4 regions of the Kribbella sp. NPDC056951 genome follow, and region 1 is predicted to be linked to each of the others. Evidence: riboswitches for the same ligand, from Rfam matches in the RefSeq annotation. Region 1 holds a riboswitch; each other region holds the start of a gene.

Region 1 (3,600 bases):
CGGCGCCACAGGTCGAGCGCGCGGACCCGGCGGAACATCCGGATCTCACCGCGGTCGGCGGCCGCCTCGTACTTCTCGTACGCCGTCTTGAACGCCGCGCCGAACAGATCGTGCAGATCCGGCACCTCGTCCGGCGAGAACAGCGTCCACTGACCGTCCGCCTCGACCCGCTGCAGGAACAGGTCCGGCACCCAGTTGGCCGTGTTCATGTCGTGCGTCCGGCGACGCTCGTCACCGGTGTTCTTGCGCAGATCGAGGAACTCCTCGATATCCATATGCCAGGTCTCGAGATACGCGCACACCGCGCCCTTCCGCCGGCCGCCTTGGTTCACTGCTACGGCCGTGTCGTTCGCGACCTTCAGGAACGGTACGACGCCTTGCGATTCACCGTTGGTGCCGCGGATCTTGGCGCCGATTCCGCGGACCGGGGTCCAGTCGTTGCCCAGGCCGCCGGAGTACTTGGCGAGCAGGGCGTTGTTGCGGATCCCGGCGAAGATGCCGGCCAGGTCGTCGTCCACCGTGGTGAGGAAGCACGAGCTCAGCTGCGGTCGCGTCGTACCGGAGTTGAACAGGGTCGGGGTCGACGACATGAAGCGGAACGAGCTGAGCAGTTCGTAGAACTGGATCGCGCGGCCCTCGCGGTCCTCCTCGCGCAGTGCCATCCCCATCGCGACCCGCAGGAAGAACGCCTGCGGCAGCTCGAACCGGGTCTTGTCGATGTGCAGCAGGTAGCGGTCGTACAGCGTCTGCAGACCGAGGAAGGCGAAGTCCAGGTCGCGCTCAGGGCGGATTGCCGCGGACAGCCGGTCCAGGTCGAAGGTGGCCAGCTCGGGGTCGAGCAGCCCGGCCTCGATCCCGGTCGCGATGTAGCGCGGGAAGTATTCGGCGTACGCCGTGGCCATGTCGGCCTGGCTGGCCTGCCGCGGCTCGCCGTGTACTCGGCCGAGCGCCTCGCGGCGGATCTGGTCCAGCAGTAGGCGGGACGCGGCATAGCTGTACTGCGGCTCGGTCTCGACGTACGACCGGGCCGCCATCACGAGAGCCAGCTCGACCTCGTGCTGGGCGATCCCGTCGTAACAGGACCCGATCGTCTCGTTCAGGATCTGCTCGGGGTCGACGGAGTCCAGCCCGGCGGCGGCCTCGGCGACGATCACGCGCAGCCGGTCGACGTCGAGCGGAACGCGGGTCCCGTCGGCCTGGCGGACCGACACGACCGGCTTGGTGGTGGCCAGCTCAGCCGGGTCGGCAGGGGTGCGGGCCTTGGTCCGCTCCTCGCGGTACAGCACGTAGGCCCGGGCGACCTGATGCTCTCCCGCGCGCATCAGAGCCAGCTCGACCTGGTCCTGGATGTCCTCGACCTGGACGCTACGCCGCGCGTCACCGCGACTGGTCAGGGCCTCGACGACCCGGCCGGTCAGGTCGGTGACCAGGTCGCGGACCCGGTGGGTGGCGCCGGCGTCGTTACCCTCGACGGCCAGGAACGCCTTCGTGACGGCGACCGAGATCTTGGTCGCGTCGAACACAGTGTTACTGCCGTCGCGGCGGACGACGGTCAGTTGGTTCCCGTGGCCGGCCTCGTCGGCCGCCGATCGGGATGTGGAAGCGATGGTCACAGAAGCTCTTCTCTCCCTACGCGTGCGAAGGACCGCGACCAGAAGGCATGAGCGCATGACGGGACGGACAGCACCGGCCGGAAAACTGTCGTCTCGCCCTGCGACCCACCCTCGAGGTCTCGGACCGCGCGCACCGGCGGTGCACGCGCCGGCGACAGGTATCCGGACTCGCGGCCGCCCCACTACGACAGGACGTCCGCTCACCGTTGCGGGGCAGCTCCGGACTCGCACCGGATTCCCCTGACCGCCAGCTCGACAGACTTTAGGGCAGCCGCTAGATCTAGTGGTAGCGACACGCCGCATGTCGCACATGTTGTGGTCCTCACGCCGTGACGCCATACAGATCCTGTAACGTCATGATCTCTGATCCGTGATGGATGAGCTCGCGATTGAGCCGTAACACCACGTGCCCGAACGGCTCCTCGGCATCCAGTGCCGTCGCCTGACTGAGCCCCACCGTGGCCACCTGCTCCTCCGGCAACGACGCGATCCCGTCCTGCCAGGCCTCCACCCAATGCGTCAGCCAGGCGACCGCATCCCGCGCGTTCCCGTGCAACGTGATGTCGCCTCGCCCCTGCTCCTTGGGTCCGAACGTCCACTCCCACCGCTCGAAGAACGTCTCGGTCAGATGCGCGATCAACCACGCGATCGTCCGCGGCCCCCGATGATCAGGCTCGTCCGGCCACTGCGCCACCCACTCGCCGGACCCCAATGACCGATAGTGACTCGGATAGTGCCGCCGTACGACGGTCAGTGCCGCATCGCCCGGCTGCCAGAAGTACTGCTCGTCCGTCAACTGTGCCAGCCGCGCGGACAGCACCATCCAGCTGAACCCCAACTGCCCTCGCACCATCGCCATGGCGGAGGGCTGCTGCAAGATGTCCCACTCGAACATGTGTTCGAATGTAACAGACCTACACGGTGATTTGCGAGCCCACGATGACGACCTGTTCGCGGGGGAGGTGGAAGTACTCGGCGGCGTCGGCGGTGATCGCGGTGGTGGCGAGGAAGATGCGTTTGCGCCAGCGGGGCATGCCGCTGGTGTCGCCGAGTTTGAGCTCGATGGCGGAGAGGAAGTAGGAGGTGTCGTCGGGGTCGACGGTGAGTTCGGTGCTCTGGGCGGCGGCGCGTTCGAGGATCTCGGGGACGTTGGCGGACTCGACGTAGCCGAGGCGGGCGGTGACGTGGATGATGCCGTCGTCGGTGTAGCCGAGGTCGTCGACCAGGATGCGCTCGGGTTCGGGGACGTGCGGGACGGTGACGGTCTCGATCGAGAGGATGACCACGTTCTTGTGCAGGACGTGGTTGTGCTCGACGTTGGCGCGCATCGCCAGCGGGACGGTGGTGTTGCCGCGGTTCAGGAAGACCGCCGTACCGTCGACGCGGGTGATCGGGCGCTCGTGCAGGGTGTCGATGAACTCGCGCAGTTGGCCCTCTTCGCGTTCGCGCTTGGCGGTGACGAGTTGGCGGCCTTGCTGCCAGGTGGTCAGGACGAGGAAGACGCTGACCGCGATCAGCAGCGGCAGCCAGGCGCCGTGCACGAATTTGGTCAGGTTCGCGCCCAGGAAGAGCAGCTCGACCGTGAGGAAGATGGCGGCGCCGAGGAGGACCAGCCACAACGGCTTCTGCCACTGCTTCCGGACGATGTAGAAGAACAGCAGCGAGTTGATGACGATCGTGCCGGTGACCGCCATCCCGAAGGCGAAGGCCAGTGCGGCCGAGGTCTCGAACGCGAAGACGAGAGTCAGTACGGCGATCATCAGCGCCCAGTTGACCCACGGGACGTAGATCTGGCCGGCCGTCTCGGTCGAGGTGTACTGGATCCGCAGCCGCGGCAGGTAGCCGAGCTGGACGGCCTGGTGGGCGACCGAGAACGCGCCGGTGATGACCGCCTGGGAGGCGATCACGGTCGCGGCCGTCGCCAGGATCACCATCGGGATCCGGCCCCACTCGGGGACCAGCAGGAAGAACGGGCTGGTGAATCCGT
Region 2 (3,600 bases), on a different contig from region 1:
GCACTCCGCGAGACGCACCCCGGCATCACGGTCATCAGCCGTGAAGGCAGTACTCCGGCCCTGGTCCGCGCACTACGCGCAGGCACCATCGACCTCGCACTCCTGGCCTCAGCGCCGCCGTTCCGCGCGCCCGATGCCGAATCGCCCGCGCTGGAGCTGCACACGCTCTCCGAACGCAGTCTCCGGATCGCGGTCCCCAGCACGCATCCGCTCGCCCACGCCGACGTCGTCGACATCGAGGATCTCCGTGGTCAGCGCTGGATCGCCGGTCCGGGCGGCGAGCAGTACATGGGCGTCTGGCCGGGTCTCGACGAGCGCCCCCAGGTCGTCCACACCGCGCGCGACTGGCTGGCCAAACTCCACCTGGTCGCCGCCGGCTGCGGCATCACCACTGCCCCCGCCGCCCTGACCTTCGCCCTCCCACCGGGCGTCCGGATCATCGCCGTACAAGGCGGCCCCGAGGAGCAACGCCGCATCCTGCTGGCACGGCTCCCCCGCCCGGTACCTGAGCCCGTTGCTCGCCTGGCCGCCGCCATCCGCGCGGCCGCGAGCGCGGACGGCTAGCTCGACGCGTCGGTGAGCCCGAGCTCGGCGTCGCCGAGAGTGGCGAAGTGGGCGGTGATGGATTCGTCGCTGACGCCGTCGAAGGTGGCCGGTGACCACCGCGGGTTGCGGTCCTTGTCGATCACCTGCGCCCGCACACCTTCAAGGAAGTCGTGCGAACCGTGGAGCCGCACCGACAACCGGTACTCCTGCTCCAGTGCAGCCGGCAGCGACGGCAGATCGGCCGCGGCCCGCAGCGCGCGGAGCGTCACCTTCAAAGAGGTCGGCGACTTCGTCAGCAGCACCACGGCGGCCTCCCGCGCAGCCGGTACGTCGGCATCCGCCAACCGGCTGTAGATCTTCACCAGGTCGTCGCCCTCGTAGGCCTCGTCGATCCACTCGCGGTCACCGATCAACCCAGACTCCGGAACCGGATCGGCAAACGAGGCCACCGCGGTCGCCGCGTCCTGAGAAGCCAGTGCAGTAAGGAGATCCGGCAACCGATCGCTCGGCACATACCAATCGGCGAGACCCACCGCGATCGCATCACCCGCGCCGACCAACCCGGCCGTCAGCGCGAGGTGCGTGCCCAGCTCCCCCGGTGCGCGCGACAGCAGGTAGGTGCCGCCGACATCGGGGAAGAAGCCGATCCCGGTCTCCGGCATGCCGAGCTTCGACCGCTCGGTGACGACCCGGATACTCGCGTGCGCCGACAGCCCGATGCCGCCGCCGAGCACGATCCCGTCCATCACCGCGACGAACGGTTTCGGGTACTCCGCGATCTCCGCATTGAGCCGGTACTCGTCCGCCCAGAACGCCGTCGACGCCGTACCGCCGGCGATCCCGTCGTGGTAGATCGAGACGATGTCGCCGCCCGCACACAGACCGCGGTCACCGCTGCCGGTCAGTACGACGGTCTGTACGGCGGGATCCGCGGCCCACTCGTCGAGCACCCGGCGGATGATCGTGACCATCTCGTGGGTGAGCGCGTTGATCGCGCGCGGCCGGTTCAGCACCAGATGACCGGCGTGACCGTCCACGTGCGCGAGGACCGGGGATTCTTCGACGTTGCTCACGGTGCGCCAAAGTAGCTGGATGTCCTACTAAATTCCTAGGGTGTGGATCACAGGGCCGGAACCTCCCGCGAGTGCGTAGGCTGATCGGGTAGCTGGTTCGTCCTGGCAGCCGGTCAGGACGTCGCAAGAGGGAACCCGGTGTGAATCCGGGACTGCCCCGCAGCGGTAAGTGGGAACGACCACCGTCATACGCACTGGACCTCACGGTCTGGGAAGCGACGGTCAGTAGGTGTCCGGTTCGCCGGACGTGCCCACGAGTCCGAAGACCTGCCAGCCGCCCGCTGTGCGCCCGTCGTACGGCGGTGATCGCAAGGCCTCGTGGGAGGGCCGGCGTACGTGTGCCGCCTTTCTCCAAGCCCTGTGGTCCTCAAGACAGGCTCGCTCGCTAAGGAGAGACGCTTGACCACCGTGCACGGCTACCCCCGGCAAGGCCCGAACCGGGAGCTGAAGAAAGCCATCGAGGGCTACTGGAAAGGCACGGTCACCGCCGACGCCCTCCGGCAGATCGCAGCCGACCTGCGCCGATCGAACTGGCAGCAGCTCGCGGACGCCGGGATCGACGAGGTTCCGACCGGCGACTTCTCGTACTACGACCATGTCCTGGACACGTCCGTCCTGCTCGGCGCGATCCCCGCGCGGCACCGTGCCGCAGTGGACGCCGACGCGCTGGACGGCTACTTCGCGATGGCGCGCGGTACCCAGGAGGTCGCGCCGCTCGAGATGACCAAGTGGTTCGACACGAACTACCACTACCTGGTCCCGGAGCTCGGCCCGGACACCACGTTCGCCGCCGACTCCACCAAGCAGGTCGCCGAACTGCGCGAAGCACTCGCGCTCGGATTCAAGGCCCGCCCGGTCCTCGTAGGACCGATCACCTATCTCCTCCTCGCCAAACCCGCGCCCGGCATCGACTTCGAACCGCTGTCGCTCCTCGACAAGATCCTTCCTGTGTACGCCGAGGTCCTGGCCGACCTGCGTGCCGCCGGAGCGGAGTGGGTGCAGCTGGATGAGCCGGCTCTGGTGCAGGACCGGACCGCGGATGAGCTGACTGCAACCACGAGCGCGTACGGCGAACTGGGCGGCCTCCTGGATCGCCCGAAGCTCCTGGTCGCGTCGTACTTCGACCGGCTCGGCGACGCACTGCCGGTGCTGGCGAAGTCGCCGGTCGAGGGCCTGGCCATCGACTTCACCGGACCGGCCGCGGCCAACCTCGACGACCTCGCAGCCGTCCCCGAGATCCGGTCGAAGCGCCTCGTCGCGGGTGTCGTCAACGGCCGTAACGTCTGGCTGAACGATCTGCCCAAATCGCTGTCCACACTGGCCGTTCTGCTCGGATTGGTCGACCAGGTCGAGGTCAGCTCGTCCTGCTCGCTCCTGCATGTCCCGCTCGATGTCGCGGCTGACGCGGACCTCGATCCGGAGGTCTCCCGCTGGCTCGCGTTCGCTCGACAGAAGACCGCCGAGATCGCCACACTGGCTCGCGGCATCACCGAAGGCACCGAGTCGATCGCGGCCGAACTCGAGACCAACCGAGCCGCGCTCGAGTCCAGGGCGAACTCGGCGTTGACGAACAACCCGGCCGTGCGCGCCCGCGTCGCCGGTGTGACGGCTGACGACAGTGGCCGGGCGGCGTCGTACGAGGAACGCAGTGCAGCCCAGCAGAAGCGGCTCGAGCTGCCGTTGTTGCCGACGACAACGGTCGGATCGTTCCCGCAGACGACCGAGCTGCGAACCGCCCGGGCCGACCTGCGCGCGGGCCGCATCGACGAGGCGCAGTACGACGAGGTGATCGGAGCCGAGATCCGCGAGGTCCTCGCGTTCCAGGAGAAGGCCGGGCTCGACGTTCTGGTCCACGGCGAACCCGAGCGCAACGACATGGTGCAGTACTTCGCCGAACAGCTCGACGGGTACGTCGCCACTCAGCACGGCTGGGTCCAGTCGTACGGTACCCGCTATGTCCGGCCGCCGGTGCTCGTCGGCG
Region 3 (3,600 bases), on a different contig from region 1:
ATGTTCATGGCGATGCCGATCGTGCTGTTCCCGGCGTTCGCCACCGAAGTGCTGAAGGAACCGAAGCTGCTCGGTGCGCTCTACAGCGCGGAGGCGGTCGGCGCGCTGATCGCGACCCTGACCAGCGGCTGGAGCCGCCGCGTCCATCACCATGGCCGGGCTGTCGTGATGGCAGCCGCCTGCTGGGGTGCGGCGATCGGAATCGCCGGTCTGGCGCCGAATATCTGGTTCGCGCTTGTCTTCCTTGCGTTTGCCGGTGCTGCGGACATGGTCTCCGGCCTGTTCCGTTCGGTGATCTGGAACCAGACGATCCCGGACGAGATGCGCGGCCGGCTGGCCGGAATCGAGATGCTGTCCTACATGCTCGGCCCGCTCGGTGGCCAGGCCCGGTCGGGTCTGGTCGCCGACCTGACCAGCGTCCGGACGTCGATCGTCAGCGGCGGCATCCTCTGCGTGGCCGGCGTCGCAGCCACCGGCGCCGCCCTACGCGACTTCTGGCGGTACGACGCTCGCACCGACGAGCACGCGGTGCGCGAACGCGATCTCCGGGCCGCGGCCGAGGCGGACGAAGCGTAGGCTTTGGCGCACTATGCGTATCCTGCCGCTCGCTTTTGTCGCAGTGCTCGCCAGTGCGTGTGGGGGACCCGGGCAGGAGACCGCGCCGAGCGTGCCGCCGCTCGTGTCGATCAGCACGACTCCCACTCAGACACCATCGTCAACTCCGTCGAGTACACCGCCGACCGCGAAGGTGGCCGACACGTTGTGTGTTCGGATGGACCAACCGCTGGTGCAGGCGACACTCGCCGTACCGGTCGTGCAGATTCAACCCAAGGCACCGCCGGCCGACTTCGGCGTACCGGCGACGTATGACACGTGTCAGCTCGGTCTGAGCACCAGTCCGAACGGACCGGTGCTGCGGGTCGGGGTGTCAGTGCAGGCGGCGACCAAGGCGACGCTGGCTGCCGCGCAGAAGGCGTACAAGGGGAAGCCCGCGGTTGTCGGTGCGGGCGGCTTCGGAAACGACACATCGGTGGTGTTCCTGTTCGACGGTCGCCTGTACAAGGTCTCGGGACCGAAAGCCACGCTCGCGAAGTACGTCGTACTGGGGCAGGAGGTGGTTCGGCAGGCGCCCGGGCTGCCCGAGGCGGAGCCGTTGATCACTCGGTCGGAGTGTGAGCGTGGCTCGTCGGCTGCGGCGAAGGTGATGGGGGCGCCCGCGTCGATCCGCCGGGACGGTCAGACCGAGCTCGGGGACCTGGTCTGCGGGTGGGTTTCCGCGAACAGCGTGCTGTCCTCGTCAGTACGGCGTACTCCGAACGCGGTCGCGTTGATGACCGCGATCCGGAAGACACCGACTGCGCAGGCGATCCCGCTCGGTGACGAGGGTTACGTGGACACCGCGACCGGGCGGACCACGATCCGGCTCGGCGACAACAAGCTGGTCGACCTGGTGCCGTTGCCGGCGCGGGCGGTCAACCCGGACACGATGACCCAGTTCGCGCTCGCGATGCTCTCGCAGTACCGCTGAACCTGCGACTCAGTCGCCGGTGTTACTGTGGCGGCGCCGTGGTGCTCGGGAAGCCGGTGTGATGCCGGAGCGGCCCTCGCCACTGTGATCGGGAGTTCACCGGCAGTCCCTCTTGAGGGAGGTCACTGGCCCTGTGCTGGGAAGACCAGGCCGGTGGATGCAGTCCCGTCAGCCAGGAGACCGGCCACGGCATGTGATCCGTCCACGAGGTGCTGGAGGAGCGGTCCTGTGCTGCGCAAATCCGTTGTCCCTGTCCTGCTTTTGAGCCTGCTCGCCGGTTGTGGCACGTCCACCGCGGCCAGGCCGCACGGATCGATCATCACCGTGCAGAACTGCGGGATCGACGTCACCGTCAGCGGTCCGCCGAAGCGGGTGTTCGCGGCGTACCAACCGGCCATCGAGATGGCGCATGCGCTGGGCATCTCCGATCGCCTGGTCGGTACGGCGTACCTGGATGCCGAGGTGCTTCCGGAGTACGCGAGCGCGCAGACCAAGGCGAAGTACTACAAGAACCTGCCCAGCCGCGAAGAGCTGCTCGCGGCGAACCCGGATTTCGTGCTGTCCGGGTTCAACGACGTGTTCAGCGTCGGTGGTGGCAGCGACGAGAGCTTCGGGAGCCGCAAGAGCTTGGGCGAGCTCGGGGTCCAGACGTGGATCTTCAGCCCGCTCTGCCCGACCGCGGACGGTAAGGGCGACGAGGCGATCGACCCGGCCAGCGTCACGATGGACAACGTGTACGCCGACCTGCGCGACCTCGGCAAGCTGTTCCGGGTCCAGGATCGGGCCGAGGCGGTGATCGCCGATCAGCAGAAGCGGATCGCCGCGGTCGCGGCGAAGGTGAAGAGCGCGCCGAAGCCGACCGTCGCGATTCTGCGACCCGGGATGGAGGGTGGTGGATTGACCGTCTCCGGCGGGCCGGACTTCGGGACCGTGCTGATCAAGCAGGCCGGTGGGGTGAACGTCTTCGCCGACCTGACCGCCAAGCGGAACGTGAAGATCGGCGTCGAGGAGCTGATCAAGCGCAATCCCGACTACATCCTGATCAGCGGGTGCTGCGATGCCGCGTTGACGCCGGCCTCGACACAGCCCGAGGTGGACAAGATCCTCGCGAACCCGGCGTTCCAGAACCTGAAGGCGGTACGCAACAAGCACGTCGTACCGTGGCTGTTCGCGAACCACTCGGCCGGTGTGCGTGGTGCTTACACGACCGAGGACATCGCCAAGACGATTCACGCTGACCTGTTCAAATGAGGTGGCGAGCGGCCGGACTGCTCCTGTGCGTCGCTGTGCTCGCGGTCTCGGTCCTGCTGTCGCTGAGTATCGGGAACCAGTATTTCGGGGCGCATGACGTCTACCTGGCGCTGGCGAACTTCAGCGGCAGCGACAACGACCGGGTGATCCGCTATCTGCGGCTGCCGCGAACCGGTGCGGGGTTGTTGGCCGGTGCGGCGCTGGGTCTGGCGGGTGCGTTGATGCAGGGCGTGACGCGGAATCCGCTGGCGGATCCGGGGATTCTCGGGGTGAACGCCGGGGCGGCGCTGGCCGTGGTCGGGGCGATCGGAATGCTGGGCGTGCAGAGCCTGACCGGGTACGTGTGGTTTGCGATGGGCGGAGCGTTGGTGGCGACCGTGGTGGTCTACCTGGTTGGCGCGATCGGGCGGGGTGGTGCGACGCCAGTGAAGCTCGCGCTGGCGGGCGCGGCGATCTCCGCGCTGTTGGGGTCGGTGACCTCCGCGATCACGTTGCTCGATCTGTCGACGTTGAACGAATTCCGCTTCTGGGTGGTCGGATCGCTGACCCTGGCGACCGGTCCGGTGATCGGTCAGGCGGTGCCGTTCATTGCTGTGGGCATCGTTCTGGCGTTGGTTCTCGGGCGGTCGCTCAATCAGCTTGCGCTGGGTGATGAGCTGGCTCGGTCGTTGGGTACGCGGGTGACGTTGGTGCGGGTGTTGGCCGGTCTGGCGGTCGTGGTTCTTGCTGGTACGGCGACTGCGATCGCTGGGCCAATCGGGTTCCTGGGGCTCGCCGTACCGCATGTCGCGCGGACACTCGTTGGTGCGGATTATCGGTGG
Region 4 (3,600 bases), on a different contig from region 1:
CGCGTCCCAGTTCAGCGTCTCCATCGCGACGACCAGCTTGCGCGCGACCGCCTCCAGGATGTCGACGCCATCCGCACCGCTCACCGCGGGAAGATCGGCCAGCGTCGCCAACGAGGTCAGCTCGGCGGCCAGCCCCGGGTTCGCTAGCAGCTCAGCCTCGTCGACACCGAAGGTCTCCCCCAGCGCGGTCCGCAGGCCGGGGATCGAGTACGAACCGCCCCACAGCTGCCGAGCCCGCAGTACGGCGAGGACCAGGTTGATCCGCGCTTCATCGGCCGGGACACCGCCGAGGATGTGCAGCCCGTCGCGGATCTGCACGTCCTTGATCTCACACAGATACCCGTCGAGGTGCAGGACGAATTCGTCGAAGTCGTCGTCCTCAGGCTTCTCGTCAGTGTGCAGATCGTGGTGCAACTGGGCCGCCTGGATCAGCGTCCAGATCTGCGCCCGCAGCGTCGGCACCTTCTCCGGGTCGAGCGCCTGGACGGTCGCGTACTCGTCCAGCAAGTACTCCAGCTTGGCCATGTCGCCGTACGTCTCGGCCCGCGCCATCGGCGGCACCAGGTGGTCGACGACGACCGCATGCGCCCGCCGCTTCGCCTGCGTGCCCTCGCCCGGGTCGTTGACAATGAACGGGTAGACCATCGGCAGGTTGCCGAGTACGGCGTCCGGCGCGCAGTCGGCGGCCATCCCGATTCCCTTGCCAGGCAGCCATTCCAGCGTCCCGTGCTTACCGAGGTGCACGACCGCATGCGCCCCGAAGCCGCCATCGGCAGGAGCGTTCTCCAACCACCGGTACGCCGCCAGGTAGTGGTGCGACGGCGCCATGTCGGGGTCGTGGTAGATCGCGACCGGGTTCTCGCCGAAGCCACGCGGCGGCTGGATCATCAGTACGACGTTGCCGAACCGGAGCGCGGCGAGTGCAATCGCGGGTTCGGGGCCGGAGTTGTCGACGTACAAGGATCCCGGCGCTGAGCCCCAGGCCTCGGTCATTGCCTCCTGCAACGTTTCGGGAACGCGCGCGAACCAGGTCGAGTACGTCGACAGCGGGATCGTCGCGACCGCGGACGCCAGCTGCTCGTCGGTCAGCCAGTCGACATCGTGTCCGCCGGCCGCGATCAGCCGGTGGATCAGCCCGTCGGCGCCGTCAGCCCCTTGCAACTCACTGAGGTCGAGCCCGCCGAGGTCGTACCCGGCCTCCTCGAGCTTGCCGAGCAGCTGCACCGCCGAGGCCGGGGTGTCGAGACCGACCGCGTTGCCGATCCGGGCGTGCTTGGTCGGGTACGACGAGAGCACCAGCGCGAGCTTCTTCTCGGCCACCGGGACGTGCCGCAGGCGGGCGTGCGCGACCGCGATCCCGGCCAGCCGGGTGCACCGCTCGAGGTCCGGTGCATAGCGGGCCAGCCCGTCGGCGTCGTACGCCTTGAAGGAGAACGGGATGGTGATGATCCGGCCGTCGAACTCGGGGATCGCGACCTGCGTGGCGGCGTCGAGCGGACTGATCGCCGCGTCGCTGGCCAGCCACTGCTCACGCGTCGAGGTCAGCGCCAGCCCCTGGATCAGCGGGATGTCGAGTGACGCGAGTGCTCCGGCGTCCCAGGCGTCGTCCGCACCACCGGCGCTGGCGTTCGCTGCGACGGATCCACCGGCTGCGAGCAGCGTGGTGACCAGTACGTCGCATTTGCGCAGCAGCTCGAACAGTCCGGCATTCTCAGCGCTTGTCGGGTCCAGCCCGCGCAGCGTCCCGCAGTACACGGGCAGCGGTTGCGCACCAGCCTCAGAAACCGCAGCCGCGAGCGCGTCGACGAATGCCGTGTTCCCCGCGATCTCATGCGCGCGGTAGTACACGATCCCGACCACCGGCCGGTCGTCCTCGACAAACGTCCCCCGCACCCCGTACGCCGGGAGTGCTGCAGGCGGGTCGAATTCGTCGCCGGTGAGCAGGATGGTGTCGCTCAAGAAGCCGGCCAGGTTCCGGAGGTTGTCCGCGCCGCCCTCCCGCAGGTAAGCCAGCGCCTCGGTCACCGCACCCGCAGGCACAGTCGACAGCGACATCAGCTCCGCATCAGGAGCCGCCTCACCGCTGACCACCACAGCCGGCTTCCCGGAGGCCAGTACGGCGTCCAGCCCGTCCTCCCAAGCCCGCTTACCACCCAGCAGCCGCACCACCACGATCTGAGCGGCATCCAGCAACGGTCCGAGCTCGGACAGCTCCAGGCGGGCCGGGTTCGCGACCTTCCAGCCGGCCCCCGCCTCCGCCGCAGCCAAGAGATCGGTGTCGGCAGTCGACAACAGCAACAGGTTCGCGGGCACGCTGAACCGGTCCTTCCTGGGGGTATCCACGCCCCGGCCGGAGGTGCGACAGCAGCAGTTCCTGACTCCCCGCGGCGTTGTTCATCGCCGGTGGGTCACAGTGGCGGGACCGCCCCGGACTCACACCGGGTTCCTGCACAGCTGTCGCTTGACGCCTGCACCCTATCCGACCCCGTCGGTTGGCAGGATGCGGAACACATCACTTCGACCAGAAGGCGGCACCACCCATGGAATCCTGGCGCGACGCAGCCTCGCAGCGGGCTCAGGAAGCTCTCGACGGCCTGTTCGGCACAGCGCTCGATCTGGCCGAGGAGCAGGTCGGCAAACAGGGCGGATTCGCCCCGTTCTCGCTCAGCATGGACGCTGCGGGCGAGGGATCGATCGAGATGGCCGACGAGCCGGACACCGCCAAGGTCTTCGAGGTGCTGTGGGCCGGGCTGCGCGCGCAGCGTGACGACCTCGTCGCGGTAGCGGTGGTCGCGGACGTCCAGATCGACGAGGACGGCTGGACCGACGGGATCCGCGTCGAGGCCGAGCACCGGGACGGGATCGCGTTGGCCGTCGTGGCGCCGTACCGGCGGAAGCGGCTGCGGCGCAGGGTCGAGCTGGGCCAGTTCGGGCTGAGTAAGGGTGAGCGCCGGGTCTGGTGACCCTCAGCGGTGGGCAGCGTAGTGGGCGGCCAGGAGGTCGGTGCCCCAGTCGGAGCGGTGGGAGCGCCAGACGGAGTGGATGTGGTTGGCGTTGTCCTGGGTGTTGTCGTACTCGGCCAGGAAGGTGGGGGCGGCCAGGGAGTAGTAATGGCGGTGGCCGCGACCGGGGGTGGTTTCGCCGGCCCAGGCGAAGGTGAGGTTCTCGATGCCTTGTTCGGTCAGGTCCTGCCAGGTCTGGAGGCCGATGGGGCCGGCTGCGCGGCCGACGTACTGGCCAACGAGGAGGCTGAGGATCTGACGCTGGTCGGCGGTCATGTCGCCGTACGCGAGACCGCGGTGTAGCAGGGACGGGTCGGCGACCGGGTCGTGGCGGGTGAGGATGTCGTCGGGAGCGTCGGGTGAGACGACGGCGACTGCGCGCTGGCTGTCGTCCAGGGCGTGCAGGAGTTGGAAGCCCAGGTCGCTCTCGCCGGCCAGGAAGCGGCGGCCCGATGGGGCGGTGGCCGGGTTAGAGCCGATGAACGAGGGTGTGAAAGAGATCGCACCGTCGACCAGAGTCAGGTGGATTGCCAGGTGGTGACCGTTCAGTCGCCAAGCCCACGGCTCGAAGCCAGCAGGGTCGCCCAGGATCCGCAGG

The links. A riboswitch is a leader RNA that binds a small molecule or an ion and turns the genes downstream of it on or off. The one in region 1 is predicted to bind cobalamin.
Region 2: it holds a riboswitch for cobalamin, as region 1 does, so the genes downstream of both, metE (5-methyltetrahydropteroyltriglutamate--homocysteine S-methyltransferase) here and ACFTSF_RS24300 (ribonucleoside-diphosphate reductase subunit alpha) in region 1, are expected to answer to the same signal.
Region 3: it holds a riboswitch for cobalamin, as region 1 does, so the genes downstream of both, ACFTSF_RS03445 (ABC transporter substrate-binding protein) here and ACFTSF_RS24300 (ribonucleoside-diphosphate reductase subunit alpha) in region 1, are expected to answer to the same signal.
Region 4: it holds a riboswitch for cobalamin, as region 1 does, so the genes downstream of both, cobN (cobaltochelatase subunit CobN) here and ACFTSF_RS24300 (ribonucleoside-diphosphate reductase subunit alpha) in region 1, are expected to answer to the same signal.

What each region holds. Positions count from the first base shown of each region.
Region 1 is NZ_JBHUQZ010000006.1:207,214-210,813, reverse strand. It holds gene ACFTSF_RS24300 (ribonucleoside-diphosphate reductase subunit alpha) at 1-1,613, opposite strand, end outside; cobalamin riboswitch at 1,749-1,904, opposite strand; gene ACFTSF_RS24295 (DinB family protein) at 1,936-2,508, opposite strand; gene ACFTSF_RS24290 (potassium transporter Kup) at 2,528-3,600, opposite strand, start outside.
Region 2 is NZ_JBHUQZ010000005.1:80,773-84,372, forward strand. It holds gene ACFTSF_RS21250 (LysR family transcriptional regulator) at 1-564, shown strand, start outside; gene ACFTSF_RS21255 (enoyl-CoA hydratase/isomerase family protein) at 561-1,619, opposite strand; cobalamin riboswitch at 1,696-1,909, shown strand; gene metE (5-methyltetrahydropteroyltriglutamate--homocysteine S-methyltransferase) at 2,028-3,600, shown strand, end outside.
Region 3 is NZ_JBHUQZ010000001.1:721,402-725,001, forward strand. It holds gene ACFTSF_RS03435 (MFS transporter) at 1-576, shown strand, start outside; gene ACFTSF_RS03440 (hypothetical protein) at 773-1,528, shown strand; cobalamin riboswitch at 1,551-1,732, shown strand; gene ACFTSF_RS03445 (ABC transporter substrate-binding protein) at 1,757-2,779, shown strand; gene ACFTSF_RS03450 (FecCD family ABC transporter permease) at 2,776-3,600, shown strand, end outside.
Region 4 is NZ_JBHUQZ010000009.1:106,788-110,387, reverse strand. It holds gene cobN (cobaltochelatase subunit CobN) at 1-2,313, opposite strand, end outside; cobalamin riboswitch at 2,350-2,487, opposite strand; gene ACFTSF_RS29880 (hypothetical protein) at 2,541-2,963, shown strand; gene ACFTSF_RS29875 (DUF3500 domain-containing protein) at 2,967-3,600, opposite strand, start outside.